One region of the Bradyrhizobium sp. 482_C4_N1_8 genome, then DNA from elsewhere that is predicted to be linked to it. Evidence: riboswitches for the same ligand, from Rfam matches in the RefSeq annotation. Region 1 holds a riboswitch; each other region holds the start of a gene.
What was found. Region 1 has a riboswitch for cobalamin ahead of AB7Z56_RS30225 (TonB-dependent receptor). Riboswitches for the same ligand answer to the same signal wherever they lie in the genome.
Positions count from the first base shown of each region.

Region 2: linked by a shared signal. The riboswitch ahead of AB7Z56_RS20970 (ribonucleoside-diphosphate reductase subunit alpha) and the one ahead of AB7Z56_RS30225 (TonB-dependent receptor) in region 1 are both predicted to bind cobalamin.
Region 3: linked by a shared signal. The riboswitch ahead of AB7Z56_RS31505 (TonB-dependent receptor) and the one ahead of AB7Z56_RS30225 (TonB-dependent receptor) in region 1 are both predicted to bind cobalamin.
Region 4: linked by a shared signal. The riboswitch ahead of AB7Z56_RS20955 (TonB-dependent receptor plug domain-containing protein) and the one ahead of AB7Z56_RS30225 (TonB-dependent receptor) in region 1 are both predicted to bind cobalamin.

Region 1 covers NZ_CP197231.1:6,298,919-6,306,762, reverse strand. The annotation lists gene AB7Z56_RS30245 (energy-coupling factor ABC transporter permease) at 1-59, shown strand, start outside; gene cobF (precorrin-6A synthase (deacetylating)) at 108-857, shown strand; gene cobT (nicotinate-nucleotide--dimethylbenzimidazole phosphoribosyltransferase) at 868-1,920, shown strand; gene AB7Z56_RS30230 (histidine phosphatase family protein) at 1,927-2,499, opposite strand; cobalamin riboswitch at 2,571-2,772, shown strand; gene AB7Z56_RS30225 (TonB-dependent receptor) at 2,890-5,262, shown strand; gene AB7Z56_RS30220 (PepSY domain-containing protein) at 5,275-6,696, shown strand; gene AB7Z56_RS30215 (maleate cis-trans isomerase family protein) at 6,818-7,558, shown strand; gene hydA (dihydropyrimidinase) at 7,570-7,844, shown strand, end outside.
Region 2 covers NZ_CP197231.1:4,388,968-4,396,811, forward strand. The annotation lists gene AB7Z56_RS20955 (TonB-dependent receptor plug domain-containing protein) at 1-352, shown strand, start outside; gene AB7Z56_RS20960 (DUF6925 family protein) at 386-1,396, shown strand; gene AB7Z56_RS20965 (hypothetical protein) at 1,458-2,036, shown strand; cobalamin riboswitch at 2,150-2,367, shown strand; gene AB7Z56_RS20970 (ribonucleoside-diphosphate reductase subunit alpha) at 2,490-5,393, shown strand; gene AB7Z56_RS20975 (ribonucleotide-diphosphate reductase subunit beta) at 5,404-6,558, shown strand; gene AB7Z56_RS20980 (GNAT family N-acetyltransferase) at 6,634-7,092, shown strand; gene ilvD (dihydroxy-acid dehydratase) at 7,505-7,844, shown strand, end outside.
Region 3 covers NZ_CP197231.1:6,614,399-6,622,242, forward strand. The annotation lists gene AB7Z56_RS31485 (efflux RND transporter permease subunit) at 1-1,249, opposite strand, end outside; gene AB7Z56_RS31490 (efflux RND transporter periplasmic adaptor subunit) at 1,246-2,679, opposite strand; gene AB7Z56_RS31495 (FixH family protein) at 2,764-3,156, opposite strand; gene AB7Z56_RS31500 (hypothetical protein) at 3,259-3,624, opposite strand; cobalamin riboswitch at 3,856-4,063, shown strand; gene AB7Z56_RS31505 (TonB-dependent receptor) at 4,264-6,612, shown strand; gene AB7Z56_RS31510 (GFA family protein) at 6,751-7,158, shown strand; gene AB7Z56_RS31515 (Cj0069 family protein) at 7,319-7,844, shown strand, end outside.
Region 4 covers NZ_CP197231.1:4,381,069-4,388,912, forward strand. The annotation lists gene AB7Z56_RS20920 (hypothetical protein) at 1-10, shown strand, start outside; gene AB7Z56_RS20925 (lytic transglycosylase domain-containing protein) at 101-2,287, opposite strand; gene AB7Z56_RS20930 (adenylate/guanylate cyclase domain-containing protein) at 2,614-4,350, shown strand; gene AB7Z56_RS20935 (hypothetical protein) at 4,477-4,653, shown strand; gene AB7Z56_RS20940 (hypothetical protein) at 4,805-5,017, shown strand; gene AB7Z56_RS20945 (hypothetical protein) at 5,122-5,379, shown strand; gene AB7Z56_RS20950 (hypothetical protein) at 5,509-5,730, shown strand; cobalamin riboswitch at 5,806-6,019, shown strand; gene AB7Z56_RS20955 (TonB-dependent receptor plug domain-containing protein) at 6,134-7,844, shown strand, end outside.

The sequences.
Region 1 (7,844 bases):
CGCTGCGCGGCGTCACCGCGCCCGGCCTCGTTACCCCGCGTTTGCATAACGCGGCTTGAGAGAGACAAGCGAACGGGCGGCCGTGATGGCCGCCCTTCGCACTCACGATGCTCACGCTCTCCCTGATAGGCATCGGTTGCGGCGATCCCGAGCAGCTCACGCGCGCCGCCGTTCAAGCCATCAACGCGGCCGATCTCATCCTGATCCCGCGCAAGGGGACGGCGAAGTCCGATCTCGCAGATCTCAGGCGGACGATCTGCGCGGATGTGCTCACCAATCAAACGACGCGCATTGCCGAGTTCGATCTTCCCGTGCGCGATGCCGGTGAAGCGGATTATCACAAGGGCGTGGACGATTGGCACGAGGCCGTGGCCGCGGCCTGGTCGCAGACGATCGCCAGCCATCTCGGTGATGATGGCAAGGTCGCGCTGCTGATCTGGGGCGATCCTTCGCTCTACGATTCCTCGCTGCGCATTGCGCGGCGGCTCGATCCCTTGCCTGATATCGAAGTTGTGCCCGGCATCACCTCGATCCAGGCGCTGTGCGCGGCGCATGCGCTGCCGCTCAACGACATCGGCGAACCCTTCCTCGTCACGACGGGGCGCCGCTTGCGCGAGGGCGGCTGGCCGCAAGGCGTCGATACCGTGGTGGTGATGCTCGACGGCGGCACGGCGTTCCAGTCGCTCGATCCTGCGGGGCTGCACATCTGGTGGGGCGCTTATCTCGGCATGCCCGATCAGATCGTCATGTCGGGCGTTCTGGCCGAGATCGGCCCGCACATCATCGCCGCGCGACAGGATGCGCGCGAGCGGCACGGCTGGATCATGGACAGCTACATTCTCAAGCGCAGGCCGTAAGCGAGGCAGCATGCTCCCTGAATGGGTCACCCGGAAATGCCCCGATGTCTCCGCTGTCCATCGCGAGGCGGCGCTCGCGCGTCAGGCGCAACTGACGAAGCCGGCTGGCGCGCTCGGCCGGCTGGAGCAGCTTGCGGTCGAGCTTGCGGGCCTGCAGGCGACCGAGCAGCCGCGTGCCGCGCGGGTGCCGATCATCGTCTTCGCCGGCGATCACGGCATCGTCGCGCAGGGCGTGTCGGCCTATCCGCAAGGAGTGACCATCGCGATGATGGCGAATTTTGCCTCGGGCGGTGCCGCGATCTCGGTGCTGGCGCGTGAGCTTGGCTCAAACCTTGAGGTCGTCGACGCCGGTACGCTGGCACAGGAGGAGATGGCAGGAATCGTCACCGACAAGCCGCGCAGCGGCACGCGCGACTTCAGCGTGGAAGCCGCGCTCACCCCCACGGAGCTGGCATTCGCCTTCGAAGCCGGTCAGCGCGCAGTCGCGCGCGCAGACGCCGGCAGGCCCGATCTCCTGATCTTCGGCGAGATGGGCATCGGCAATACCACGACGTCGGCGGCGATTGCGGCGAGCCTGCTTGGCATCAGTGCCGAGGAGATCGCGGGCAGCGGTACCGGCGTCGATGCGGCCGGCCGTGCGCACAAGGCGCGCGTGATCGACGCTGCGATCGTGCGGCATGGCGTTGCAGGTGCTTCGCCGGAAAAGATCCTGTGCGCCGTCGGCGGCCTCGAAATCTCGGCGATCTGCGGCGCCATCATTGCGGCTGCACAAGCCCGCATTCCCGTGTTGATCGATGGCTTCATCGTATCCGTGGCCGCGTTGGCGGCGGTGCGGCTGAACCCGTCGTGCCAGCCATTCCTGCTGCCGTCGCATCAATCGGCGGAGCAGGGGCATCGGCTGGTGCTGCGCGCGCTGAACGTGCAGCCGTTGATCAGCCTCGATCTCAGGCTCGGCGAAGGATCGGGTGCCGCCATCGCGCTGCCGCTGGTGCGGCTCGCGTGCAGCCTTCACAACGGCATGGCGACCTTCGCGCAGGCCAACGTGCCGGATCGCCCGGCCTGATCCAGCTCAAGCCGCGCGCTGATTGACCGCGACGACGCGCCAGCCGGTGGCGAGCCGGTCGATCCGGGTCAGTGACAACGGATCGATCACGAAGCGCAGGGCCGCTTGTGGTGTCAGATCCAGAGCAATGCAGAGTGCGGCGCGGATCGTGCCGGAGTGCACGACGAGCGTTGCTGAGCCGGCGCCGATTTGCGCGAGACCCAGCCGGACGCGCGCGACCTGATCCTCAAAACTTTCGCCGCCCGGCGGCCGGCCGCGCGCCGGATTGCTCCAGAACTGCGCATAGGCCTCGCCGCCGGTCGCCGCGAGCTCGTCATGCCGCAGGCCGGTCCAGTCGCCAAAATCCTGCTCACTGAATTCGGGCACCAACGCGGGTTCGAGTCCCAGCGCGCGCGCCGTCTCAACCGTACGTCGCGCCGGGCTCGCCAAGCTCGCAGCATCTGGCGGAAGCCTCTGCCGCAACGCCTCCAGCTGCACGCGATCGCCGAGATCGGCGGGCGCGTCGGCTGCGTGGATCGTCCCTTTGGCGCCGTCGACGGGCGCATGCCGTATCAGCCAGAGGAAGGTCTCGCCTTCCATGCCTATCTCCAGGGAAGTTGGTCGCTGTGGTAATAACGTCGCACCGGCACATTGACTCTGTCTTGTCGGTAATCCTAGATGGCTTTGACGGTTTCCCCGAGTGGGGATGAAAAGGGAATGCGGTGCGGGGATTTTGTCCCCAATGCCGCGGCTGCCCCCGCAACTGTAAGCGGCGAATCTTGCGTCACGAGCCACTGGGTATCTCGGTCCCGGGAAGGCGATGCAAGGTACTGACCCGCGAGCCAGGAGACCTGCCGTCAGCCGTGGTCACACGCGAAGATGTCGGTCGGGGAGTACAGACATTCGGCTTCATCGGAAGGCTCATAAGCCGGAAGATGGGACCTTGGTTCGCGGTGACGTGCCACTGACGTCACACCGAGGTCCCGAACTGTGTCTTCCATTCGTCTTGTACGACCGCGTTGCTTCCTGCTCGCTTCCGCCGCGCTTACGTCATTTGCCACCCTCGATCTGCCTGCCGCCGTGGCGCAGCAGGCCCGCGAGCCGCTGCCGCCGGTCGAGGTGTCGCCCGCCCAATCCCGCAAACCGGCAAAGCCGGCGGCCCGGGACGCGCAGAGCCCACGCCGCGCAGCATCGCGCAGGCCAGCGGCCGCATCGGCCGCGGCCAAGCCCGTCGTGCCGACCGCGGCGGCGCAGACGCCGCTCAACACCAATGTGGTTGCCGAGAGCGCCTCGCGCCTCGGCCTGACCGTGCAGGAGACACCCGCGACCGTCGAAGTCATCTCGGCCGCGACCATGCGGGAGCAGGGCTATCGCACCGTGTCGGAGGTTGCGCAGGGCGCGGTCGGTGTCACCTCCGGCGACAATCCGGCCGAGCCCGCGGCTTTCTCCATGCGTGGCTTCACCAACAGCCAGATCAACATGCTCTACAACGGCATCAAGATCGGTCCGCAGAACATGACCTCGCGGATCACGGATACGGCCAATCTCGCAGCCGTGGAATTTTTGAAAGGTCCGGCCTCGCTGATGTCGGGCGAAGGTGCCGCCGGTGGCGCAATCAACTTGATCACGAAGCAGCCACACACCGGGCCGATCCGGAATGAAGCTGACTTTTCCTGGGATTCGCTCAACTCGTTCGGCGTCCATTACGGCTCGGGCGGCAGCACTAACGTGCAGGGGCTCGACTACCGCTTCGACATCAGCCGCGCCTCGCTCAATGGCTTTGCCGACGACACCAATACCAAGACGTTGGATGTGTCTGGCCAGCTCAATTACCGCATCTCCGACAGCCTCAAGATCTGGGGCGCGATCGAGTACCGGGAAGATCGCTCGAAGGCCTATTGGGGCGCACCGCTGGTACCGATCGCCTTCAGCGGCTCGCATGCGACGAGCGGCATTGTTTCGGGCAATTACGTCTCGAACTTCAACAAAACGAAGCTCGGTGCGATCACGATCGACGATCGTACCTTCAACACCAATTACAACGTTCTCGACAACCGCAACGTGGCACAAGAGGTGTGGCTGCGCGGCGGCTTCGAACTGAAGCTGGCGCCTGACCTGACGCTGAAAAGCCAAGCCTATGCCTATGGCGCGGAGCGTACCTGGTTCAACAACGAGATCGAGGCTTTCAATGCCAGTACGGGCCTGCCCAACTCGAACATGGTCGATCGCGAGCGCTTCTATGTTGCACATAGCCAACGCCTTGTCGGCAACATTACCGACCTGATTTGGGACGCTAATATCGCAGGCTTCGACAACCGCCTGGTCACGACACTTTCGTCCAGCTATCTCGATTTCGTCAGGCCAGGCGCGGCCAACTTCCCGGACGATTACGTCTCGCTCGTCAATCCCGACCGTGGCCTTTACGGCCTGCTCACGACGCAGCAACAGACCGCGCGCATCGACAACGAAGCGCTGTCGTTCGAGGACCGGCTGAAGCTCACGCGAACCTTCGCGCTGGTCGGCGGCCTGCGCGTCGAGCATATCGGGCTTGACCGCAACTCGACCGACTCCGCCGGGCTGGAAAAGGCGAACTTCCCGTTCTCGACGTCCTGGGTCCCGACGACGGGGCGTATCGGCTACACTTGGGAGGCCGTTCCGGGCCTGACCTTCTTCAGCCAGTATGCGACCGGCGCCGATATCTCGGCCAACAACATCTTCCTGCTCGGCCCGACCCAGCCGCTCGACCTGACCACCGCGCGCACCTATGAGACCGGCGTCAAGCACCTGTTCTGGGACAACAGGGCGGAGTGGTCGTTCTCGGCCTACGACATCCTGCGCAAGAACGTCTATGCAGCGGCCGGCGGCATGCAGCTCAACATCGCAGGCCGGCAGGAGTCGAAGGGCGTCGAGCTCGCCGCGGCCGTACGCCCGATCGATCCCCTGCGGCTCTGGGGCAACATCGCTTATGTCGATGCACGCTATGCCGACTACAATTTTGCCGGTGGTTCGTTCTCCGGCAACACGCCGCCGAACGTGCCGCGTGTCGTGGCCAATGCCGGTGCGTCGTACCGGTTCTTCACGCCCTGGCCGGTGGAGCTCGGCATCACGGGCCGCTATGTCGGCGACCGCTACAACACCGATGCCAACGTCGTGACGATGAAGGCCTACACCGTCGCCGACGTCTACGCCTTCGTCGACATCCCGAAGACGGTGTTCAACGCGGTCGACCAGGCCCGTCTGGGCTTCCGCGTGCGCAACATCACCGACAAGCGCTACGCGATCTGGGGCGATCCGTTCTATCCCGACCAGATCCTGCTCGGTGCGCCCAGGACCTATGAGCTCTCGGCCGCGTTCAAATGGTAGGGCGCTGACCACATGATGAACGCGATCGTGCTGCTGCATCGCTGGCTCGGGATCGCGTTCTGCCTGCTGTTCGCGATGTGGTTCGCGAGCGGAATCGTGATGCACTTTGTCCCGTTTCCGTCATTGACGGAGGCGGAGCGCTTTTCCGGACTTACGCCGGTTGATCGCGGAGAGGTGAGGATTACGGTCGCGGATGCCGTCGCCGCGAGCGAGATCGCGGACGCCACGCGCGTTCGCCTGGTCCAGCGGAGCGACGGGCCGGTCTATGTCGTGTCGGACCGGTCGCGTGTGGGCGCGGTCCATGCCTCCGACGGACGGGATGCATCGGTGACGTCCGCCGACGTCGCGGTCGGTATCGCGCGGGATCATGCCCGGCAACGCGGGCTCGATGCCGCGCGGGCGGCGATGATTTCGGGCGCGGATTATGATCAATGGAGCGTACCCAACGGCTTTGATCGACACCGGCCTCTGTTGCGCGTCGCTCTTGGCGATGCGGCCGGAACCGAGGCCTATGTCTCCTCGCGCACCGGCGAAGTCGTGCTGGATACGACCCGCAGCGAGCGCGGGTGGAATTGGGCCGGCAGCGTCCTGCACTGGATCTATCCGACGGTCCTGAGGAGCAACTGGTCCCTTTGGGATCAGGTGGTCTCGACATTGTCGCTGGTGGCTTTTATCGCCGCGACGCTCGGCGCGGTGCTCGGAATTACCAGGATCAGGATTCGAGGGCGTCGGGTCTCGTCGCCTTATCGCGGGTGGCACGCACTGCATCACATCATTGGTCTCGTCGCGACCGTTTTCGTGCTGACCTGGAGTTTCAGTGGCTGGCTCTCGATGGATCACGGCCGGCTGTTCTCGCGTGGGGAGCTGACCCCGACCGAAGCGGGCGTGGTGTATGCCACGCCTGACTGGACGACGGCCTCTCCGGTCGGTCAGCCGTCGGCTCGCGAAGTCGAATGGTTCGCCGTCAGCGGTGTCGTCTACCGGCGCGACCGGATCGGCCTCGCCAGTCAGACCTTGACCAAAACGGCGGAGGCGAGCCGCAGCGGGCCGGTGGCATTCCTCGGCGAGAAGGATGTCCATGACCTGACGACGCGCCTTGCGCCGGACTGTGGCGCCCCGTCCGTTCTTGCCGACAATGACGACTATCCCGCGCACTCGGCTGTCCCCGGAGCGCCCGTCTATCGCTCCCGATGCGGCGACCTCTGGTTCGACATCGACGGTGCCGACGGCCGCGTGCTGCAAAGACTGGATGCCTCGCGGCGGGCCTATCGCTGGTTCTATGGCGCGCTTCACACGCTCGATTTTCCCGTTCTCATGGCGCATCCGCGTCTGCGCGATATCATGGTCGTCGGGCTCTGCTTGCTCGGGCTGGCATTTTCCGTCACCGGCATCGTGATCGGCTGGCGGCGCTTGCGGTCGACGTTCGCGGCTTGAGCTGCGTATCGAGCAAATCATATGCGCCATGCAAATTGCGGGTTGCGCGGGCGATGGCAGGCGCGGATGATCGTCCGAGGGGGCGCAGCGGTGCGCTCTCTCAATGGGGCGATCGTGATCGATGTCAATTCAGCGCAAGCGCCTCGGCATGATGACCCCGTCGTCAAACTCGGTGCTGGAGCCCGTCACCAATTCCATGCTGCATGGCGTGGCCGGCGTCACCGCTCATTTTTCGCGCTTCCGCGTTACCGAGATCGCGCTCGATGCCGCGGCGCTGAACCAGTTCGATGCCTCGGTGATGCTGCCGGTGGCGGATCTGTTGGCGGACGCCAAGGTCGATGCCATTGCCTGGAACGGCACATCGGCAAGCTGGCTCGGTATCGACCGCGATCGGAGCCTGTGCGAAGCGATCGCGGCGCGGACCCATGTCCCGGCGACGACCTCCACGCTCGCCTGCATCGACGCGGTCCGCGCGCTCGGCGCCGGACGTGTCGGCCTGGTCTCACCCTATACGGACGACGTGCAACGGCGGATCGGCGATGGCTGGGCCGAGGAGGGGATCGCCCCTCACGCCGAGCGGCATCTCGGCCTGCGCGATAATTTTTCCTTCGGTGAGGTCACGCCCGCGACGATCGCCGACATGATCCGCGCGGTCGCGGCGGACGGTGCCGATGCCGTCGTCATTCTCTGCACCAATCTCGACGGCGCCGCGCTGGCTGCCGCACTCGAACGGGAGTTGGGCATCGCCGTGCTGGACTCGGTCGCGGTCACGCTGTGGCGGACGCTCGAGCTCGCCGGTGGCGACATCGCGGCCCTTGCGGCGTGGGGCCGGATCTTCCAGACATCAGCGATCATCAAGTGACGGAGACACCTGTGACGCAGCTCGATCTCGCCATTCGCGGCGGCACCATCGTGACGGCCAGCGACGAGTTTCGCGCCGATATCGGCATTCGCGACGGGCGCATCGTCAGCATCGCCGACCGCATTGAAGGTGCGGCGCGCGAGATCGACGCGACGGGTCTGCTGGCGCTGCCGGGCGGGATCGACAGCCACGTCCACATCTCCCAGGCCTCCGGACCCGACGTCGTGATGGCCGACGATTTTGCTTCGGCAACGCGCGCGGCGGCGGCCGGCGGCAACACCATGGT
Region 2 (7,844 bases), 1.9 Mb from region 1:
TTTTACCCGCGCAGTGGATGCAACGGCGGGACTGGAGCTGCTGAGGCGTCCGAAGGAGAAGTGGAGCGCAAATGTCATCTGGAATCCGATCGACCCGCTCACATTGTCCGCAACCGTGTTGCACGTCGGGAGTTTCGTCGATGGCAACCGCGACTTCAGCATTCCGCGTCTGCTGGCTCCGGCCTACACCGTCGTCAATGTGGCGGCCGAATATCTGGTCACCGACCAGGTGAAGGTGTTTGGCCGGGTCGATAATCTCGCCAATGTGCACTATCAAAATCCGACCGGCTTTCTGCAGCCGGGACTGGGCGTCTATGGCGGCATTCGGCTGGCGAATTACGACGTCAGATAGCGAGAGAGAGAGAGAGAGAGAGAGAGAAGCCTCATGACGACGGCCGATCCGCTCATGGACCTGATCGCAAGCCAGCTTGCCGACGCTGAGGCCGGCTGGAGCGTCGGCACGTTCGGTGCCATTGCCGAGTTCACACGCGAGCCCGGTGAGGCCCTCGATATGGAGCAGTCTCGCAACGGGATCAGCGCCGTGACGCAGAAGGGTGGGATACGCGTTGTCTCCCACCCGGATCTGCGCCTGATCGCATCGGAATCGCCGACCACGGAGAGCTGGAGCCACCGCATCGCGCTGTGTCTTCCGCATGAAGCCAGCGCCATGAGTGGTCGTACCGTGCTGACCGAGCTCGGTCCGGATGTCGAGGCGCTCCTGACGAGGGATCGCAGCGGCATCCTGTTCGACCTTGGTCTCGGAACGTTGCAGATCGACGCCTGCATCCGCGTCAGCGATGCCGATGCCGTCGCCGCGCTCAGGAGCCGCACGGGCCAATCCGTGTTCGCGCCCGAAAGCGACGCCATGCGGATCATTCTGGCCGCCAATCCGCACCGCGTCTTCATCAGCCGCATCGGGCGCGCCGAGGTATTCCAGCCGATCCCGCCGCCGGGTGGGCGAAGCCCTGACGGCCCGCACACCCACGTCCTGCCAAAGCTGCTCGCGCATCGCCGCACCCATGCCGCCACCGAGCCGCTGCCTGAGGGGTGGATCCCCTGCGCGCATCTCTATCCGGCCCATCCGCTCCGCGATCAGCTCGGCCGCAAGCGCGCTTTTCGGCCGGATCATCACGCAGCCTTCCAGGCGCTGCTCGAGCTCTATGGGCTGCCGGAGCTAACGGTGTGCAAGAGGGCCGTGGTCGACGCGGTCGCGAAGGGGCGGGGACCTGAGATGGCGACGCTTCCGCCCGATCGCACAGCGCGCGCCACCGTTCGCGTGGCCTTGCGCCAATTGGCGGCCAAGGAGCCGCACACGGCGGCACTCGCCGCCTGGCTTGCCGCCTACGACCGGCGCGATCCAGCCGAGACTGAAGATCCCATGGAGGCTCTTCACTGAGTCAGACGTGATGCCGCGTTTCAGCAAAAATGTGCTACAAATCCCGCAAGGAGATCGTTCCATGACTGTCACCATCCTGCCGCCCCACGCCGACCGTTTCCGCCTTCATCCGGTCGCGTCGCGCCTCGCGCCGATGTTCTGCTTTGCACTGCTGACGGTGTCATGCGCGCTCGCGAGCTTCGCGCTTGCCTGCGCGACGCCGTTTGCGGCGTTCGCCGTCGTCGCCGCCGCGATGCTGCCGATGCGTCCGGCGCTGCTCGTCGTCACCGGCGCCTGGCTCGTGAACCAGACCATCGGCTTTGGCGTGCTGCACTATCCCATCGATGGCAGCACCATCGCCTGGGGCTTTGTCATCGGTGCTGCCGCGTTGCTGTCGACGGCAGCGGCATCGACCGTTCTCCGCCTGCTGCCGCAGGGCCGCACGCCGCTGATGCTGGCCATCGCGCTCGTCGCCGCCTACGCCGCCTATGAGCTCGCGCTGCTTGCCGCGACGCCGTTCCTTGGCGGAGAGGGCGCGTTCACTGCGGCCATCGTGACGCGCATCGGGCTGACCAGCGCCGTCTGGCTCGCCGGCCTCGTCGCCGCCTGCGAGATCGTCCGCCTGGTCGATCCGTTCGGGCGCGCGATGCGGAACGCGTAATGCTGGATGTGCGTCATCCCAAGGGTTGCGCGAGCCAGGCGGGAACTCCCGCATTCCACAGGGAACACCGCTTCCGGCCCGCAACGAATCGTTGACACCCGGCTGCATATGTCACCACATGTGGGCGTCACGGTTCCGCTGGATCGCAAGATTTAGTGGCTAAGAGGGAAGCCGGTGAACCGCGCGAGAGCGCGGAATTCCGGCGCTGCCCCCGCAACTGTCAGCAGCGAGCTGCTTCCGAACAATCGTCACTGGTGCCTTTCGCGCCGGGAAGACGGGAAGTGGGCGACGACCTGCGAGCCAGGAGACCTGCCGCGACGATCTGAACGTCCACGGGCGGGGTGTCCGGCGGTCGCTTGCACGCACCGCCCGGCAACTCTGCCGCCGGCGTTTCTGCAGCGTCCTTCCTTACAGCCCCGTTCAAACACAACGCGCGCATCACGGGGCCCTTTGATGTCACTCAACCTGCACGACGCGGACACCGCTTCCGCACCCATCGTTCATTTGCGTCCACAATCGCTTGCGCCTGCTTCGAGCGAGCCGGCCATGCAGATCATCCGTCGCAACGGCAAGGTCTCGCCGTTCGATTCCGCGAAGATCGCGGTCGCCATGACCAAGGCGTTTCTTGCGGTCGAAGGCACCAGTGCGGTCGCCTCGCGCCGCGTCCATGAGAGCGTGGAGCAGCTGACGGCCGAAGTCGTCGCTGCGTTGATGCGGCGGGCAGGCGAGGGACGCACCTTCCATATCGAGGATGTGCAGGACCAGGTCGAGCTCGCCTTGATGCGGAGCGAGCACCACAAGGTCGCACGCGCCTATGTGCTGTACCGCGAGGAGCGGTCGCGCCAGCGCGCCGAGGAGGCGGCCGCGGAAGCGACGCCCGCTGTCGCGCCGGCACTTCATGTCACGCTCGCCGACGGTTCGCGCGTTGGTCTCGACACCAAGCGGCTTGCGCTGATTATCGGCGAAGCCTGCGCCGGTCTCGACGGCGTCTCCGCGGCACCCGTGCTCACCGAGACCACCCGCAATCTCTACGACGGCATCAGCCAGGACGAACTGGCGCTGGCCTCGATCATGGCCGCACGCACGCTGGTCGAGCAGGAGCCGAATTATGCTTATGTCAGTGCGCGCCTGCTGCTGGACAAGCTCCGCGGCGAGGTGCTGTCCTATGTCCATGCCGGGCCGACCTTCGCCTCGCAGGCCGATATGGCTGTGCGCTATGCCGAATATTACCCGGCCTACGTGAAGACCGGCATCGCTGCCGAACTGCTCGATCCTGAACTGGCCCGCTTCGACCTCGGCCGGATCGCGGCTGCACTCAAGCCCGAGCGCGACCTGAACTTCCAGTTCCTCGGCCTCCAGACGCTGTACGACCGCTACTTCCTGCACGTCCGCGGCAAGCGGATCGAACTGCCGCAAGCTTTCTTCATGCGCGTCGCGATGGGTCTTGCGGTGCGCGAGATCGACCGAGAGGCCAAGGCGATCGAGTTCTACGATCTGCTGTCATCGTTCGACTTCATGGCCTCGACGCCGACGCTGTTCAATTCGGGTACGCTGCGTCCGCAATTGTCGTCCTGTTTTCTCACAACAGTCTCGGACGACCTCGACGGCATCTTCAAGTCGATCAAGGACAACGCACTGCTGGCAAAATATTCCGGCGGTCTCGGCAACGACTGGACGCCGGTTCGCGGCCTCGGCGCCCACATCAAGGGCACCAACGGCGAGAGCCAGGGCATTATTCCATTCCTGAAGGTCGCCAACGATACCGCGATTGCCGTCAACCAGGGCGGCAAGCGCAAGGGCGCCGTCTGCGCCTATCTGGAAACCTGGCACGTCGACATCGAGGAGTTCCTTGACCTGCGCAAGAACACCGGCGACGACCGCCGCCGCACCCACGACATGAACACCGCCAATTGGGTGCCGGACCTGTTCATGCAGCGCGTCGATATCGACGGCGAATGGACGCTGTTTTCGCCGGACGAGACGCCCGATTTGCACGGTCTCTACGGCGAGGCGTTCAAGACGGCTTACGAGGCCTATGAGACCAAGGCGAAAGCCGGCGGCATGCGCGTCTTCAAGACCGTGCGCGCGAGCGACCTCTGGCGTCGCATGTTGACGATGCTGTTCGAGACCGGTCATCCCTGGATCACCTTCAAGGACCCCTGCAATCTGCGTTCGCCGCAACGCCACGCGGGCGTGATCCATTCCTCGAACCTCTGCACCGAGATCACGCTGAACACCTCGGGCGACGAGGTCGCGGTCTGCAATCTCGGCTCCGTCAACATGCTCAACCATGTCGGGCCTGATGGTGTCGACCAGGCCAAGCTGAAGCGGACGGTGACGACAGCAGTACGGATGCTCGACAACGTCATCGACATCAATTTCTACACGATCCCCGAAGCGCGTCGCTCCAACATGCGTCATCGACCCGTCGGTCTCGGCCTGATGGGATTTCAGGAAGCGCTTCAGATCCAGCGCATTCCGACCGCGTCCGACGCGGCCGTGACGTTCGCCGACACCAGCATGGAGGCAATCTCGTTCCACGCGATCGAAGCGTCGTCCGATCTTGCCGCGGAGCGCGGACGCTATCCGAGCTTCGAGGGCTCGCTGTGGTCGAAGGGCGTCTTGCCGCTCGACTCCATCCAGCTTCTCGCCGACGCGCGCGGTGGTCTCGACGTTGATCGCTCCGCAACACTCGACTGGGATCGCCTCCGCAAGAAGGTCACGTCCAGCGGCATGCGCAACTCGAACGTCATGGCGATCGCGCCAACGGCGACGATCTCCAACATCTGCGGCGTCTCGCAGTCGATCGAGCCGAACTATCAGAACCTGTTCGTGAAATCGAACATGTCCGGCGACTTCACGGTCGTGAACGAGTTCCTGGTGCGCGACCTCAAGGCGAGGGGGCTTTGGGACGAGGTGATGGTCTCCGACCTCAAATATTTCGACGGCAGCGTCGGCCAGATCGACCGCGTTCCTGACGATCTGAAGGCGCTCTACGCCACCGCCTTCGAGATCGACAGCGCCTGGCTGATCGAGGCGGCCGCGCGCCGGCAGAAATGGATCGACCAGTCGCAGTCGCTCAACATCTACATCGCCAATCCCTCCGGCAAGAAGCTCGATGCGCTCTACCGGCTGGCCTGGCGGCGCGGCTTGAAGACGACCTACTATTTGCGCTCGCGCAGCGCCACGCATGTCGAGAAATCGACGTTGAAGGGCACCGATGGAAAGCTCAATGCGGTGTCCGCGTCTGTGGCGGTGTCGCACGCGCCGATCATGATACCGACCTCTGCGGTGCCGGACCTCGACGGCATCAAGGCCTGCCGGATCGACGATCCCGAATGCGAAGCGTGCCAGTGAGGAGATGACGATGCTCGACTGGTCCGATACCGAAACCACAGCGGCCGCTCCTGCCGTCTCAAGTCTCGCCACCGCACTGCGTCCGCAGACCCAGCTCAAGCTCGAGCCGGCCGACCCGACCGGCTTAGGCGCGATCGATCGCGCCGGCGGCCGCGTCTCGGTCGACGAGAAGCGGATGATCAACTGCCGCGCCGACGTCAACCAGCTGCTTCCGCTGAAGTACAAATGGGCCTGGGAGAAGTATCTCTCAGGCTGCAACAATCACTGGATGCCGACCGAAGTCTCGATGCAGGCCGACATCGCGCTATGGAAGTCGCGGGACGGGCTGACCGAGGACGAGCGGCGCGCGATCAAGCGCAATCTCGGCTTCTTCGCAGCCTCTGAATCGCTCGTCGCCAACAACATCGTGCTGGCGATCTACCGACACCTCACCAATCCGGAGTGCCGGCAGTACCTCCTTCGGCAGGCCTTCGAGGAGGCGGTGCACACCCACACCTTCCAGTATATCGTGGAAAGCCTCGGCCTCGACGAAGGCGAGCTGTTCAACATGTACCGCGAGGTGCCGTCGATCACGGACAAGGCGGCCTGGGCGCTCAAGCACACGCAGCACCTGGACGATCCGTCGTTCCAGACGGGGACGCCGGATAGCGACCGCGCCTTCCTGCGCGATCTCGTCGCCTTCTATGTCGTGTTCGAGGGGATGTGGTTCTACACCGGCTTCGCGCAGATCCTGTCGCTCGGCCGCCGCAACAAGATGGTCGGCATCGCCGAGCAGTATCAATACATCCTGCGCGACGAGAGCATCCATCTCAACTTCGGCATCGACGTGATCAACCAGATCAAGATCGAGAACCCGCATCTGTGGACGGCGGCGTTCCAGGACGAGATTCGCGGCATGATCCGCGACGCAGCCGAGCTGGAGGCCGCCTACGGACGCGATACGATGCCGCGCGGCTTCCTTGGGCTGAATGCCGCGCTCTGCGAGCAGTACATGCACTTCATCGCCAACCGCCGCTGTGCGCAGATCGGGCTCGCTCCGGTGTTCGCCGAGGTCGAGAACCCATTCCCGTGGATGTCCGAGGCAATGGACCTGAAGAAGGAGAAGAACTTCTTCGAGACCCGCGTCATCGAATACCAGAATGGTGGTGCGCTGACTTGGGAATAGCACCGATCATGGCTATGCCGCGGGCGTGTCACCTGTGCTTAAACGGTGGCACGCGTGCGACAGCAGGGGGATGAGGTGGAGATCCGACGAGACGATCCGACGGCGCCCTATGTCGCCGACTTGTTGGCACATCATCTCGAGGAGCTGCGCAGCGTCATGGCCGAGCGCGCCTTCGCTCTCGATGCCACCGGCCTTTCGGCTGCCACCGTGACCTTCTGGACGGCTTGGCAGGACGATGTCCTGCTCGGGTTCGGTGCGCTGAAGGAGCTGGATCATACGCATGGCGAGGTGAAGTCGATGCGTGCCGCTCCCGCTGCACGGGGCACCGGGGTAGGGCGCGCACTGCTGAGTCATATCATCGCCGAAGCCCGCAGGCGGGGCTACGTGCACCTCAGCCTGGAGACCGGCACGGCAGCCCTGCACGCGCCCGCCATCTCGCTCTACCGCAGCGCCGGTTTTGTCTCCTGCGCGCCGTTCGCCGACTATGAGGCAAGCCCGCACAACCAGTTCATGCGGCTCGACCTGACGGATTGAGCTGGGCGCTTGGCGCTCATCAGTCCCGCCTCAGGATGACGGTGTTGGTACTGCGGGCCGCCGCGACTCAGGTGAGGCACGCTCCGTTCCCGAGACCCGCGTTTTGGTGTTCCGTAGCAGAGTTGAAATCTAAAGTTGTGGATTGTCATATTCACGAGGGTATCGCGGTAAGCCAACCCGTGTCTTCCCGGTAACGATTGTGCTGTCTCTGCAACACTCATCTTGGATTAAACCCTTATCTCCGTCCGTTCGCATCAGCGCCGCTTTTTAGCCACACCCGAACATGAATAAAATCGCTCTAAAGTTTGAAGGGCATCGGCGGTCTTCGAAGGACGGAAAATCCCAAGGTCGATTCAAATCTTGGCTCTGATTTTTCGGGTCTGAAAGGGTTGGCCGGGGAAACTGGTTTGCGATGGACGCAAAGACCGACATCAAGCAGAGGCTGCCGAGCCGTCACGTGACGGAAGGCCCGACGCGCGCGCCGCACCGGTCCTACTTCTACGCCATGGGTCTGACCACCGAGCAGATCCACCAGCCCTTCGTCGGCGTCGCCTCCTGCTGGAACGAGGCCGCCCCCTGTAACATCTCCCTGATGCGCCAGGCGCAGGCGGTAAAGAAGGGCGTCGCGTCGGCCGGCGGCACCCCCCGTGAATTCTGCACCATCACCGTCACCGACGGCATCGCCATGGGCCATGACGGCATGCGCTCGTCGCTGCCGTCGCGCGAGTGCATCGCCGATTCCGTCGAGCTGA
Region 3 (7,844 bases), 320 kb from region 1:
GTTCGAGGTGCTTGTGTGCGTTCTCGATCATGACGATGGCGGCGTCCACCATGGCGCCGATCGCAATCGCGATGCCACCCAGGCTCATGATGTTCGATCCCAGCCCGAGCAGCTTCATGGCGCCAAACGCCATCAACACGCCGACCGGCAACATCAGGATCGCGACGAGTGCGCTGCGGACATGCAGCAGGAACACGATGCAGACGAGCCCGACGACGATGCTCTCCTCGAACAGGGTATGCTTGAGGGTATCGATCGCCGCGTAGATCAGGTTCGACCGGTCGTAGACCGGCACGATCTCGACCGATTTCGGCAGGCTGCTCGCGATCTCCCTGAAGCGCTTCTTGACGTTTTCGATGACGTCGAGGGCGTTGACGCCGAACCGCTGCAGCACGATGCCGCTTGCGACCTCGCCCTCGCCGTTCAATTCGGCGATGCCGCGCCGCTCGTCGGGCCCGAGCTCGACGTTGGCGACGTCCCGCAGCAGCACCGGCGTGCCGTTGCTCGTCTTCAGCACGATGTTGCCGAGATCGTTGATGCTCTTGATGTAGCCCTTGCCGCGGATGACGTATTCGAACTCGGAGAGCTCGACGGTGCGGCCGCCGACGTCGGCGTTGCTGGCGCGGATCGCCTCACGTATTTTTTGCATGCTGATGCCGCGGTCGCGCATCCGCTGCGGGTCGAGGACCACGTTGTACTGCTTGACGAAGCCGCCGACGCTGGCGACCTCGGCGACGCCTTCGGCCTTGGCCAGCGCGAACTTCAGATTCCAGTCCTGGATCGTGCGCGTGTCCGCCAGGTTCAATTCCTTCGATATGACGGCGTATTGGTAGACCCAGCCGACGCCGGTCGCGTCGGGCCCGATGGTCGGGGTGACGCCGGCGGGAAGCCTGGACGCCGCGCCGTTCAGGAATTCCATGACGCGCGACCGCGCCCAATAGATGTCGGTGCCGTCCTCGAAGATCACATAGACGAAGGAGACGCCGAAGAACGAGAAGCCGCGTACGACCTTCGATTTCGGCACGGTGAGCATCGCCGTCGTCAGCGGATAGGTGACCTGATCCTCGATCACCTGCGGCGCCTGGCCGGGATACTCGGTGTAGACGATGACCTGCGTATCCGAGAGGTCCGGGATCGCATCCAGCGGAAGGTGAACCAGGGCATAGAGGCCGGCGGCGGCCGCGAAGCCGGCGCCGAACAGCACGAGCAGCAGATTGCGCGCCGACCAGGCGATGATGCGGGCGATCATTTGTGATCTCCCGTTGCATTGCCAGGGCCGGCGTCGGTGGCCTGGGATGCCGCCTCGCCAAACCCCTTCAGCGCGGCCTTCAGGTTGCTTTCCGCATCGATCAGGAAGTTGGCGGAGGTCACCACCGCCTCGCCGTCCGCGAGACCATGGCGCACCTCGACATAGCCGCCGCCGCGACGGCCGAGCTTGACTTCCCGCGGCTCGAAACGCCCTTCCCCCTTGTCGACGAGCACGGCCTGCCGGCTGCCGGTGTCGAGCACCGCGCTGTCCTGTATCGCCAGGACGGGCGCGGCATCGGCCGTGTCGATGTCGGCATCGACGTACATGTCGGGCAGCAGCACCGCGTCCGGATTGGCGAGCTCGATCCTGATGCGAACGGTGCGCGTGTCGCGGTTCACCTGCGGATAGACGACGGCGATGGTCCCGGTGAAGGTCCGGCCGGGGAAACTGCGCGCGCGCACCGCGACTGACTGCCCCACCGCGATGTTGCCGAGATCGCGCTCGGCCACGTCGACCAGCGCCCAGACCACCGAGGTGTCCGCGATCCGGAACAGAACGTCGCCGGGATTGGCCCGCATCCCTTCGATCGCATTGCGTTCGAGCACGACCCCGTCGCGCGGCGCAGACCAGCGTATGGCGACGGGCGCGGTGTGCGTCTTGTCCATCTCCGCAATGACGGACTCGGGAACGTCGAGATTGACCAGCCGCTGTCGCGAGCCGCGGCCGTACATCTCGACACCGCCGACCGTCTTGGAGGTGATCGTCGCAAGATATTCCGCCGCTGCGGACGCCACCGCCGAACTGTAGATTTCCATCAGCGGCTGGCCGGCCTTCACGCGCGTGCCGGTGGTCACGTCGGCGACCTTCTGCACGAAGCTTTCGGCGCGCATCGCGATCACCGACACGCGGCGTTCATCGAGCTGGATCGTGCCGGGCGCCTTCACCGAGACCCGGATCGAGCGCCGCGTGACGGGCTCGGACTTCACGCCCGCGCGCTGGATCTTGCCGGGCGACAGCTTCACCGTGCCGTCGTCGGTGTCGTCGCCTTCGTAAACGGCGACATAGTCCATCCCCATCGGATCCTTCTTTGGGACGGGCGACGTGTCGGGCAGCCCCATCGGATTGCGGTAGTAGAGGATTTTTCGCGGCGAAGCCGCTTGCGCCTTCGGTAGCGCCGGCGCGACGGCCGCTCCATCGTCGTCGTAGACCGGCAGATAGTCCCGCCCGCGGTCGTCCTTCTTCGGACCCGCAGACCAGAGCGACGCGCCGCTTGGATCGCGGTAGTAGAGCGGAGTTCGCTCCGCGGCGGCCGCAGCCGATGATATGTCGGCCTCAGCGAGCCAGCCCGCACCGTTCGAATGCCAGTAGTAGCCGGCCAGGACCAGGCCGCCGCCCAGCGCAAGTGCCGTCAGGAGACGCAGCGTTTTCATGTCGTGTATCCGCGCACCCGGGAGCGCGCGTCCGTGTGAAGGAAAAGGGGGAATGTCGGGCGCTGCCGGGCAGCGCCCGAACGCTCACTTGACCGCCGTGACGATCACCTTGCCGGTGACGGTCTCCGGTTCGCCCTGCACCTTCACGGACAGCGTCATCTGGTAGCGGCCAGCCATCGGCAGGTCCGTCTTGAAGGCGTACACACCAGGCTCCCTGGACGGCAGCGGCGCGACCGCCGATTCCATCTCGGCCATCCCGTCCGGGGCCATGTCGAGGCGGGTCTTGAAGATGACTGCGTCCGGTATCGGCTTGCCGGACTGCTTGTTCGTCAGGCGAACGGCGAGCGTGACGTCTTCGCCCTTCCTCATCTGCGGAGTGACGGGCTCGAAGGCGTAGTCGCCCGCGCCCGCCATCGCGGCTGAAGCGGCAAGCGAAAGGGTGGCGGCGAGAGCCGCGGTGCGGATTTTGGAAAGCATTGTCTTGTCCTCATGAATTGATCTTTCGCCGTGGCGCGTGAAGCGCGCACGTCAGTCGTCGTCGCGAGCAGGCATGCCGCTCGCGTCTCGGGCTTTGCGAGATCAGATTCGAGGAGGTCGGAAAGGAGGACTGCCGCCGCGGAAGGAAACGACCTGATCCGGGGGAATAGCCAACGTGCTGGCCATGACGGCGAGACGCTCGAACGCCACGGGCCTGACATCACCGAGCGCGATGATCCCACCGACGCAGCAGAAGCCCATCCCGCACTTGTAGCCGCCGCTATGGGAGCCTGTTCCCTTCATGTCGGGACAACAATCGTCCATCGACATGTCGGCGTCGCCGCTCATGTGCATGGCCGTCTGCATGCCATCCGACGACATTGCGAGGTTCGCCGCGGACGCGCCAACCGGCAGCATCGCCAAGGATATGGCGATGGCGACTGCCAGGATGGTACGGACGAACTGCATCAATATCGACTTACTTTGTCAGGCCGGAACTCGGCCTCAGTAGCATATTCGGGCACCAAAGGCAGTCATTGATCGTGGTCAAGCGTTCGTTACCCAGGCTGGTCCGGAGGCCGGGTTGGACGTTTCGACGCGGTCCTTCGGACTATCGTGCAAAACAGCAACACAAGGCCACCATCGACCGACCAGCCCGTCCAGCAGCCCGCGCGGATGTTGACGCGCTCATCCCCTGATGCCAGTTTCGTGATCGGTAGTGTCCGCAAGGACTCTTCAAGGGAATGCGGTGCGTCCACCTCAGTGGGCAATTCCGCGGCTGCCCCCGCAACTGTAGGCGGATAGTCGACGACCAAACAAACCACTGGAGCCCCGCTTGGGCCTCTGGGAAGGTGGTCGAAGGCGATGACCCGCGAGCCAGGAAACCTGCTGCCAGCCATGGTCACGCGCGAACGCATTGGGCGGGGTGCCCTGATGTCGGACAAGTAGCCGGTGCATCCGCCGCCTGGGGCGAAGGTGGATGACTAAGGCAACCGCGGTGACGGTTTGTTTGCGTCGCCGCAGAGCGTTGTTGTGCAACATTTTCATTTCCGTGCTGGCGCAAGGCCAGCGTTATCGCGTGCTTTCCTGATTACTCTGCTCTCGTCGGTGTCCTTGTCGTCCGCGGCGCTCGCGCAAAGCGCGGCGCAGGACAACCGCTCCCGGGAGGTCGGCCCGGTGATCGTGTCGCCGCCTGCGCCGCGACAGGCTCCTGCCGTCAGCCCCGGCACTCAGAAGCAGCGCGCCGCCCGGCGCGCCGCGGGACGCAATCGTGGCGCCCCTGCTGTCGCCGTTCCGGCCACGCAAGCTCCGAGCGGCCCGGTGCAGACGCCGCTCAACACGGCAGCCGTCACCGATGTCGGCTCCCGGCTCGGCATCACGGCGCGCGAGATGCCGGCGACCGTCGAGGTCATCAGTCAGCGGACGATGCAGGACCTGGGCATCCGGACCACGACCGACGTCGCCAAGGCTGCAGTCGGCGTCACCGGCGGCGATGCGCCCGGCGCGCCCGCCATCTTCTCGATGCGTGGCTTTTCCGGCGACCAGATCTCCACGCTCTACAACGGCATCCCGATCGGGCCGTCGACCATGACCGGCCGTCCCATGGACGTGGCTGGCCTCCAGCAGGTCGAGATCATCAAGGGACCGGACTCGCTGGTGGCGGGCCTCGGTGCGACCGGCGGCGCCATCAACTACGTGAACAAGGCGCCGCACACCGGACCAATCGTCAACGACGCCTTCACCTCCTACGATTCCTTCAACGGCTATCGCGCCGGTTACGGATCGGGCGGCAGCACGCTGATCAACGGCCTCGACTACCGCTTCGATATCAGCCATTTCAACAACAAGGGCTTTATCGACGACACCTATTCGAAGCTCAGCAACGTCTCGGGCCAGCTGAACTATCGCGTCAACGAGAACCTGAAGATCTGGGGCGCAACCGAATACAGGCAGGACAACGACCGCTTCTACTGGGGGACGCCGCTGGTGCCGGCGAACGCGCCGGGCATCGTGCCGACGTACGGCATCGTGTCCGGCGTCTGGAGCAACTATTACCTCGGCGGCGGCACGCCGGTCCCGGTCACCATCGACGCGCGCACGCTGACCACGAACTACAACGTGCTCGACAATCACAGCGGCGCCAACGAGCTCTGGCTGCGCAGCGGCTTTCAATGGGACATCACCAACAACATCTCGCTGAAAAGCCAAGTCTACGGCTATGACGCCCACCGGCACTGGTTCAACAACGAGATCTCGTCGTTCGACCAGACCGTAGGCAATTTCGCAGGCGCGCAGAGCATCTACCGCGAGCGCCTGGCGCTCGATCACGCGCAGCGGCTCTACGGCAACATCACCGACCTCACCGTCAATTCCAACGTCGCCGGAATGGACAATCGCTTCGTCGCCACCGTGGCGGCGAGCAGCAACCAGTTCAACGTCTCGCAGGACACGTTGTTCTTCAATGACTACGTCGATCTCCTCAATCCGGACCGCGGCCTCTACGGCCCGCGCAGCGACGAGAAGATCTACACCCATCTCGACACCACCTCGCTGTCGTTCGAGGACCGGCTCAAGCTGACCTCGACCTTCGCGCTGATCGGCGGCATCCGTTTTGAGAATATCGAGCTGTCGCGGACCCGCTTCGACGAGACTGGCCTCCTGAAAGCCAGCTATCCTTTCTCGAAGACGTTCAATCCGGTCACCGGACGCATCGGCTACACCTGGGACATCGCGCCCGGCGTGATGCTTTACGGCCAGTACGCGACGGCGGCGGACCCGACGGTCGCGAACATCTTCATCCTCAGGCCCACGACGCCGCTGCTGCTCACGACGTCGCGAACCTACGAGACCGGCGTGAAGCTGCTGTCGGCCGACAAGCGCGCGGAGGCCACGCTCTCGGCCTTCGACATCGAGCGCAAGAACGTCTACGTCCCCGAAAGCGGCATCCTCTTCAACGTCGCCGGCAAGATGGCCTCCAAGGGCGTCGAGATTGCCGCCGCGGTCAATCCGGTCGCGGGCCTGAAACTATGGGGCAACGTCGCCTTCGTGCAGTCGCGCTTCATCGACTTCACCTATGTCGACGGCAATGGCGACTTCCAGTCCTATTCGGGCAAGACGCCGCCCAACGTTCCCAACTTCATCGCCAACGCCGGCGCCTCCTATCGCTTCGACACGAAGCTGCCGGTGGAGATCGGCGGCCTCGTCCGTCACGTCGGCGACCGCTTCAACTTCCAGGACAATCTGGTCACGATGGACGCCTACACGATCTTCGACGCATACGCGTTCGTCGATATTCCAAAAGCCTATTTCCCGGGCGTCGACCAGACCCGGATCAGCTTTCGCGTGAGGAACCTGACCAACAAGCTCTACGCGGCCTGGGGCGATCCGGGTTACACCGACCAGATCATCCTGGGCGCGCCGCGCAGCTACGAGGTCGCGGCTTCGTTCAAGTGGTAGTCGCGGATCACCTCGTCCGCGCCGTGGCGGGAGGTGTCACGCGACAGTAGGACGCAATCGCAAATCGATTGCGCCGTTGAAGCCGCGGGTCTCGAGAGCTATCGATCAACGAAACCTCGCTTCCATCGGGAGGAACGCATGAGCACCATCACCGGCGGTTGTCACTGTGGCGCAATCCGCTATCAGGTCGAGGGCGAAGCGATCGTGCACGCGCTGTGTCACTGCCGCGATTGCAGGCTTCACGCGGGCGCTCCCGTCGTCGGCTGGACGATGTACGCGGACGATGCCGTCAAGGTGACCAAGGGCGAGCCCAAGGTGTATCACTCCTCGGAACATGCCTGGCGGCACTTTTGCGGCGACTGCGGAACCGGCCTGTTTTATGTCAATGCCGACATGTTACCCGGGGTCATCGACGTCCAGAGCGCGACCTACGACGATCCCGATGCCGTACCGGCGACGATGCACATCCAGGTCGCAGAGCGCCTTCGATGGATGGAGCGCGCGCACGAACTGCCGACATTCGACCGCTATCCTCCGCCACCGTAGCGGCGCGCGCGAAGCGTTCGCCGTCTGGATGGAACCGCACAAACACCATCTTGCAACGGCCGGACGATCTCACGTAGATTGATCGGCGTGGGGACGAAGCAGACTCCCCGTGAGACCTCGGTCCAAGCTCTGCGCAGCACGCCATTCGTGGAGCTTGCGCATGGATACCGAACGCCACCCTCCTCTCCGCCCTACCGTTGCCATCCTCTCCCGCGGCGACGCTGCCGCGCGCCGGGACACGACGGCACAAAACAGCCGCTTCGTCCGCGTTTTCGAAGCACTCGCCGCGGTCGGCATCGAAGCCCGGCCGGTGATCTACGACGAGATCTTCGCCGACGCCGTCCGCGATCAACTGCTCGCCGTCGATGGCGTGCTCGTCTGGGTCGATCCGATCCATCAGGGCAAGACGCGCGAGGCCCTCGACCCGCTGCTTCGCGACGTTGCGGCGCAAGGGCCATGGGTGAGCGCACATCCCGACGTGATCCTGAAGATGGGCGTCAAGGACGTGCTCTACCGAACGCGTCATCTCGGCTGGGGAGCCGACACGCATCGCTATGACACCGCCGCAAGCTTCCGCGCCGAATTTCCTTCGCGCCTTCAGGCGAACGGTCCGCGCGTGCTCAAGCAAAATCGCGGCAATGGTGGCCAAGGGGTGTGGAAGGTGGAGGCCCTGCCCAACGCGGACG
Region 4 (7,844 bases), 1.9 Mb from region 1:
AAGGAGGTGACGGCTAGCCTAACGATGCGGGCCGCGCAGAGTCGGCGGCCGCAGTCACTGCATCCAGCTTCGCGCCGCGTCCAGCCCCGGCGTTGCGAAGCTAGGGCGCGGCGGCTGCGGCCGCTGCCGTGGGTGCCGCGCTGACTTCGTGCGTCGTGACGCGTTGCTCGGACTTCGCCGTGGCCGTGCCGCTGCCCTCGAACCGGGCGCGGTAGACCAGCACATTCTCCATCACGCGCTGGACGTAGTTGCGTGTCTCCGACAGCGGGATGCGCTCGACCCAGTCGACCGGATCGACCTTGGGGTCGCGCGGGTCGCCGCGCGCCTGCACCCATTCGCGCACCCGGCCGCGGCCGGCATTGTAGCCCGCGAAGGTCATGATCTGGTCGCCGCGATATTCCGACAGCAGCGCGCTGAGCTCGGCCGCGCCCATCTGCGTGTTGTAGACGGGATCGGACACCATCCTGTCCCAGTCATAGGTCAGGCCAAAGCGCTTTGCGGTATCGCGGCCCGCCTCCGGCGTCACCTGCATGAGGCCGACCGCGTTGGCGGGTGACTTGTCGCGCTGGTCGAACGAGCTTTCGGTGCGCGCCACCGAATAGATCACGCTGGTCTCGATCGCGGGCGCGACCTGCTTGTGCTCGGGAATGCCGATGGTCGGGAAGGCGTAATGGTCGAGCGCAAGCCCGCGGGCCAGCGCCGACTTGCCGACCTCCAGCATCACGCGCGCATCGTTGCGCCGGCCGGCGAGCTCGCCGAGCGCTTCCAGGGCTGCGACGTCGGTGCTCTCCTTGGCAAAATCCTCGGCGTAATAGAACACCATGTCGCGCTCGCCGATGCCGTAGAGCATCTCGGCGGCGCGGACGCGCTCGTCCGCGGGCTGCGTGTCGGCCGCGGCCAGCACGGGCGAGGGCGGGCGCAGCTCGATCCCGTCGACGCCGAGCCTGGCGCGTGCGAGCTGGCCGTAATAGGCGGTCGGATAGCGCGCCGCCGCCTGATAGCTCATGCGGGCATCCGCCGTCGCCCCCATCGCCTCGGCCGCGCGGCCGCGCCAGTAATGCGCACGCGACAGCGCGATCGGATTGGCCGAGCCTTCGTCGATCGCGGCGAAATGCACCATGGCCGCCTTGGGATCGTTGAGATAGCGCAGCGCAATCCAGCCGCACATGAAGTGGTAGTCGACGCGATAGACTTCCATCACGGGCACCGCCGCCGCGCGCACCACGTCGTAGGCGGTCTTGAACTTGCCCTGGTCGAGAAGCTTTCGCGCGAGCAGGCGCCGCTCGCGCCACCAGGCATCGGTGTCCTGGGCCGCCATCGTGTCGGGCGCGGCGGCCAGGATCACCTCGGCAGCGTCGTCGATGCGGTCGTTCTGGAGATGCCACTGCGCGCGGCACAGGACATAGCCGAGATCGCGGCGTGCTTCGGTCGAGACGTCCTCAAGATAATCCTTGGCCTTGTTGGCCTTGCCGGTGACGGCCGAGCAGGCCTTGACGATCGCGAGCGCGTCTTCGCCGATCCGCTTGGCCGCGCGCCTTGCACCGGCGTAGTCCTTGGCGCCGAGGCGCTTGTCCATGCGGGCGCGATGATCGTCAGCGGTCAGGAGATCGCGGAACGCCTCGTAGGAATCCTCCTCGCTGCGCTCGGACAATTCGTCCGTGCGCCAGGCCTCGCGCACCAGGCGCGTAGCCCTGTCATTGTCGCCTTCACCCAGGAGCACGCGGGCGAGCGCGAACTTGCCCTTGGCGCTGGTCGGCCGGTCCATCGTGAACTTGTGCACGGCCGCCGCGTCGCTCTTCTCCTGCCACAGCCGCGCTTCGGCGCGGCGGCGGAGCAGGGCGCTGCTCGGCCAGTCCGGATTGGCGGCGAGGAAGGCGGCATAGCGCTTGAAAGGTGCCGTGCTCTCGGAATGGCGGAGCATGAACCAGTCGGCGAGCTTCTGTCCGGCCGGATCGGCAATGCGGTCGCGCGCGGCGCTCGCATCGTCGGTCTTGCCCTTGCGCGCGAGATCGATGGCGTCCTTCAGCGCGGCTAGGTCGCCGGTGAGCGGCGGCGGCGCCGGCTTGTCCGAGGGCTCGTCGTCCTTCTTCGACTTGCGCTTGGCCTCGGCGTGCTTGCCATGGCGCGACTTGACCGCAACATGGCGCTGCTTGCCGCCGGCTTTCGTCTCATGCGTTTTCTTTGACGCCGACGATTTGTGACTGCTCTTCGCTGCCAGCTCGGCAGGAAGAAGGGCCAATGCGGCCACGGCAACGACACACGCGAGCGAGCGTAGGCACTGGTTCATTCGATGGTCCCCCTGCGAAACCACTACAAACCAAGGTCCGCGACGACATGCGGCTTGAGAATCAAAGACGACACCCAAAACGATGCCACGACATCGTTTCGCAGTCCTCACGCTCCTTCAACAATGCGGCAAAATACCGATGGGAACTCGGGAACTTCCGAAATGGCGGAAAGGGCAATGCCTTCAACCTTTGTTAACGAATAGGGCTCGCGCGACGGTTGCGCGCGGTCAGGGGCGTCGCACGGGCCAGATTGCGCGTGTTCCCGCCGCCAAAACCGGTGTATTGAGTTCCCAACCGGTCCTTTCAGCTCTTACCCCCACCGCTCATGCCACTTTTCAACCAGTCGATCAGGCGCAAGATCGTCGGGATCGCCCTCGGATTGATCGTCCTGATGCTGGTCACCGCGATTCTTTCGATGGTGATGTCGAGCCAGGTCGGCGTCCTGCTCGACGAGCTGACCGATCGCTACATTCCGGCCTACGGCCATCTGGCGCGCGCCAACATCCGCTCGCTGGAGCGCTCGGTGGCGCTGCGGCGGATGGTCATGATGAAGATGCAGGCACCCTCGGAGGAGGAGGCCTATGCGGCGCGCCTGCGCGAATTCGAGGAGGCCGATCGGAAGATCGACGAGGAAGGCGAGGCCGCGCGCACGCACATCAACGCGATCATCGACGACAAGAGGACGCCTTCCGACAATGCCGGGCTGGCGCGGATCGAGACCCGCATCGAAACCGCTCTCACCGAGCTGCGTCACGACATGAATGAGGACCACGCAAAACTCCTCAAGCAGGTCGAAGGCAAGCAGATGACGGAGGCGCGCGGGACCCTTGAGCATCTCGACACCATACGCGACCAGTTCAACCAGAAGATCGACGCGATCCGCGCCGACATGCTGAAGCAGGTCTTCGCCAGTACGGCGACAGTGATCGGTCGCCAGCGCCAGGCGATGATCATTTCGGGCATCGTCACCATCCTCGCGGCGGTGGTCGGATTTGCTTTCGCGCTCCTCGTCTCCAGTGGCATCACGCGACCGGTGCGGCTGTTGCTCGCCGGCACCCGCGAGGTCGAGGCGGGTCGCTTCGACAAGACCATCACGGTCTCGACCCAGGACGAGATCGGCGAACTCGCCGCCGCCTTCAATCGCATGATCGAGCAGCTGCGGCACAACGAGCGGATCCGTGAGACCTTTGGCCGCTATATCGATCCCAAGGTGGCGCAGGGGCTGATCGACCGCCCGGAGGTCGCCATCGACGGCCAGCGCCGGGTGATGACGATCATGTTCTCCGACATGAGCGGCTTCACCTCGATGAGCGAGGGCATGACCCCGCGTGGCCTCGTCAAGGTGATGAACCACTATTTCACGGTGATGTCCGCGCCGATCCGGAGCCATCGCGGCGTCATCGATAAATATATCGGCGATGCCATCATGGCCTATTGGGGCCCTCCCTTCATTGAGGAGGACGAGCCGGCGCTGTTCGCCTGCTACGCCGCCATCGACATGGCCGATGAGGTGCCGGCGTTGCAGAAGCAATTGCCTGACCTGCTCGGCATCCGCGCCATGCCAGGCCCTTGCGATCTGCGCATCGGGATTGCCACCGGCGAGGTCCTGACCGGCAGCATCGGCTCCGAGCTGATGATGAGCTTCACCGTGATGGGCGATGCCGTGAACCTCGCTTCGCGGCTCGAACTGGTCAACAAGATCTACGGCACGCGGATCCTGATCGCGCAGGCCACGGCGGACGCGATCGGCTCGAACCTCGAGCTGCGCGAGATCGATCGTCTGGCGGTGGCCGGCCAAAGCGCATCGCAGGCCATTTTCGAGGTGATGAGCAAGGCGCACGGGCTCAGCGTCCCGCAGGAGAGCCTGCGCGCACGCTACGCCGAAGGCCTCGCCGCCTACCGCGCGCAGCGCTTCGACGAGGCTCGCGCCGCGTTCAATGCAGCGCTCGAAGCCGTGCCCGGCGACGGTCCCTCGCGCACGCTGCTCGGCCGCATCGCGCAGTTCGAAGCCAATCCGCCGGACGCCAATTGGGACGGCGCCTGGCGGCTGGAGCAGAAATAGCCGTCCTTGCCGGGCTTGCACCGCCCTTGCTGGAAAAAACGTTTCTACTCGATAACGATGTTCGCCGTGACCTATTTCTCAGGCTTAGGTTTGACGTCCCTTGTGGCGTTTGATGGGGACACGCCGATGACAGAACTTCATGACAGGCTGGAACGGTTCGAGACGCTCACCGCCGAATGCGAGCTGATTGCCAAGCTCGCCACCGACAGCACCAAGCGCGAGTTCTATCTGAGACTCTCGGAGCAGTACCGTCAGCTGGCGGTGGATATGCGGAAGGCGATCGCGACCAAGGCCGCGGCCTGACGCCACCTGCAATCCGTTCTTAATGTTTGGCGCGCATCCTTCGGGATGCGAGCGTCGCGATCATGATTGCTCGCATTGGGAATGCCGAGGTCCGTTGCGGTGCAGCGCATCTCGCTGACGTCGCTTTGCCGCTCCTCACCAGGGCAATCCCATGCGCCTTCTCGCAGTCCTCATCTTCGCGCTCATGACGGCCGCCTGCAACCAGGAGCAGGACATCACCGGCTCGACCCCGGTCTGTGCGATGCGGAGCTACACGTCCTACAATCCCCGCGACATGAACCAGTGCGTTGCCGCCTGCAAGGCGTGCGACCACGGCAACACCGTCACCTGCACCACGTCATGCACCCTCAAGGGCGCGCACTGAGCGGCGGCGCTGCCTGAAGCTGAGGAGCAGACGGTGCTCGGGCACCGGAACGATTCACATGGGTTAGTCATTGAAGGGGCAGGCAGGACGCGGAGTCCTATGGAATGGGTATGCTCGATCCCGGTCGGTTCCTGGTGTCGTGCTCGCATTGCGATGCATGGCCGATGGCGGCCAACGTCAAACGTTCGAGCTGGTCGGCGTCGCCGCACGAGGTCCGCTTCGTATGCCCGCGCTGTCGCCGCGAGGAGATCGCCATCATCTCGGCCTCCGGTGAACTGACCCCGATCCGGCGCATCGACGCTCCGCTGCGCGACGTCACCGCGGCCTGGGCTCAGGCCCAGCGGCCAAGAGGGCGGGCGTAGCCCGCCCGTCACAGGACCAAGAGATCGGGCGTAGTCGGCTCTGCGCAACGCCTTGCGCGGTCCGTTTTTTGGAACCCGGCCTACGCCGACGCGTTTCCGCTCCGACATCAACGCATCGAGGCCCTGCGAATGATCAGCGAGCATTTCGACACCCGCACCCGGATCAACATGAAGCTGGCGCTGGATCGGGTCTGCCGCAATCGCCCGGTCGGCGAGGACCATTGCTTTCGCAGGTCCGTTGCCGAGAACATCATCCGCTGCGCGCTCACAGGCCGCACCGGCATCGGCCAGCTCGTCGATGCCGGCGAGCGGGCGATGATCAGGACGCGTTCGGAGCGGGAGCCGGCCTGATTGCGCCGGCTCAATCTCCGGTGCGGCGCTCTGACCGTGATGCAACCGGCCGATTGACTCTTCGCTTGCCCGCCCCGTAGATTGGCTGGTGACGGTTCTCCTCACGGAGATCAAAAGGGAACGTGGTGCGAGGTTTTCCCGATACCGGGATATTCTCAACGCCACGGCTGCCCCCGCAACTGTAAGCGGCGAATCTTTCGTCATATGCCACTGGGAATCTCGGTCCTGGGAAGGCGACGTAAGGTAACGACCCGCGAGCCAGGAGACCTGCCGTCAGCCGTGGTCACACGCGAAGATGTCGGTCGGGGAGTACAGACATTAGCTTCACCGGAGCAATCGAACGCTCCGCCGTGAAACCTCGTTCGCTGTGACGTGCCACTGACGTCATACCGAGGTTACAAGAGTGTCCCGTATTGTCTTTGCCGCCAGGCGCTTCCGCGCCGGCGTTGTCGCGTTCGTTTCCCTGTATTCGCTCGATCTGTCCATTGCCCAGGCCCAGCAGTCGGCATCGCCCGATCTGCTGCCGCCGGTCGAGGTCGCGCCGACCGAGCGTGCGGCCAAGCCGCGAGCCGCGCGGCCTGCGCCCGACCAGCCCGAGCAGCGGCGCGTCGCTCGGCTGCCGAAGCCCGAGCTGGTGCCGGCGTCGCCCCCGGTTGCCGGGGTATCCGCGGCCAACCTGTTTCCGACGGTCGTCGTCAGTCCGACGGGCGTTGTCACTCCGACCAATCTGGTTGCGAGCTCGGTGACGGTTCTGACCGCCAGAGACATGGAGCGCGATCAGCGCCGGACCGCATCCGATGCGCTGAGCGCGGTTCCTGGCCTGAACCTCGTGCAGACCGGCGGTCCGGGTGGACAGACGTCGATCTTCATGCGCGGAACGAATTCCAACCACACCAAGGTCCTGATCGACGGCATCGATGTCAGCGATCCCAGCAACCCGAACCGTTCGTTTGATTTCGGCCAGTTGCTCACCTCCGACATTCAGCAGATCGAAGTCCTGCGCGGTCCGCAGGGCGGTCTCTACGGCGCAGACGCGCTGGGTGGCGTGATCTCCATCGTGACGAAGAAGGGCGACGGTCCCGCCCGCGCCACCGGCTCGGTCGAGGGAGGCTCGTTCGGAACGTTCAATCAAACTGCAGGTCTGAGCGGTTCACAGGACCACTTCAACTATGCCTTCAACGTCGCGCATTTCCACGCGAACGACGTGCCGGTGACGCCGGTCGAATTGCTGCCGCCGGGGCAGAAGGCGATCGGCAACTATTACGACAACATGACCTATTCGACGAAGCTTGGCGTCGAATTGAGCGAAAACCTGACGCTCAATAGCGTGGCGCGGTACACCGACGCCACCCTGCGCTTTACCGGAGACACCTTCGATCCCGTCACATCCGCGAGCTTTCCCGCGGCCGCGCAAAGCACGCAGACGGTGCACCAGCTCTTCACGCGCGGGGAGGCGGTCTGGTCCGCTCTCGACGACCGGATGAAAAGCTATTTCGGCGTCAACTACACCAATCACTGGAACTACAACATCTCGCCCGGCGACGCGATGGCCACGATCACGACCGGCGACCGCGTCAAGTATGATTGGCACACCACGACCCAGCTCGCGCCCAACAACAATGTCATCATTGGCGCGGAGCATGAGACCGAAACACTGCAAACGGCGACGGTTTCGGCGCAAAACGTCAACAAGGCCGGATATATGGAGCTGCAGTCCCAGTTCCGGGATCGCATCTTCTTCACGGCCAATGTCCGGCAGGACGACAACGAGCGGTTTGGAGAGCATCCGACCTTTCGTCTGGCGTCTGCCGTGATCGTGCCGGTCACGGATACGAAGTTCAAGGGAAGCTACGGCACGGGGTTCAAGGCGCCGACGCTCAACCAGCTTTACGTCAGCTTTCCCGCGTTCTTCTTCTTTGCAAATCCCAACCTCAGGCCCGAGGAAAGCGTCGGATACGACGCCGGCTTCGAGCAACCCTTGTTTGGCGATCGTGTCCGCTTCGGGTCGACCTACTTCCGTAACAACATTACCGACCTGATCCAGAGCACGTTCGATCCCGTGACGTTCACGAGCACCAGCACCAATATCGGCAAGGCGATCACGGAGGGCACGG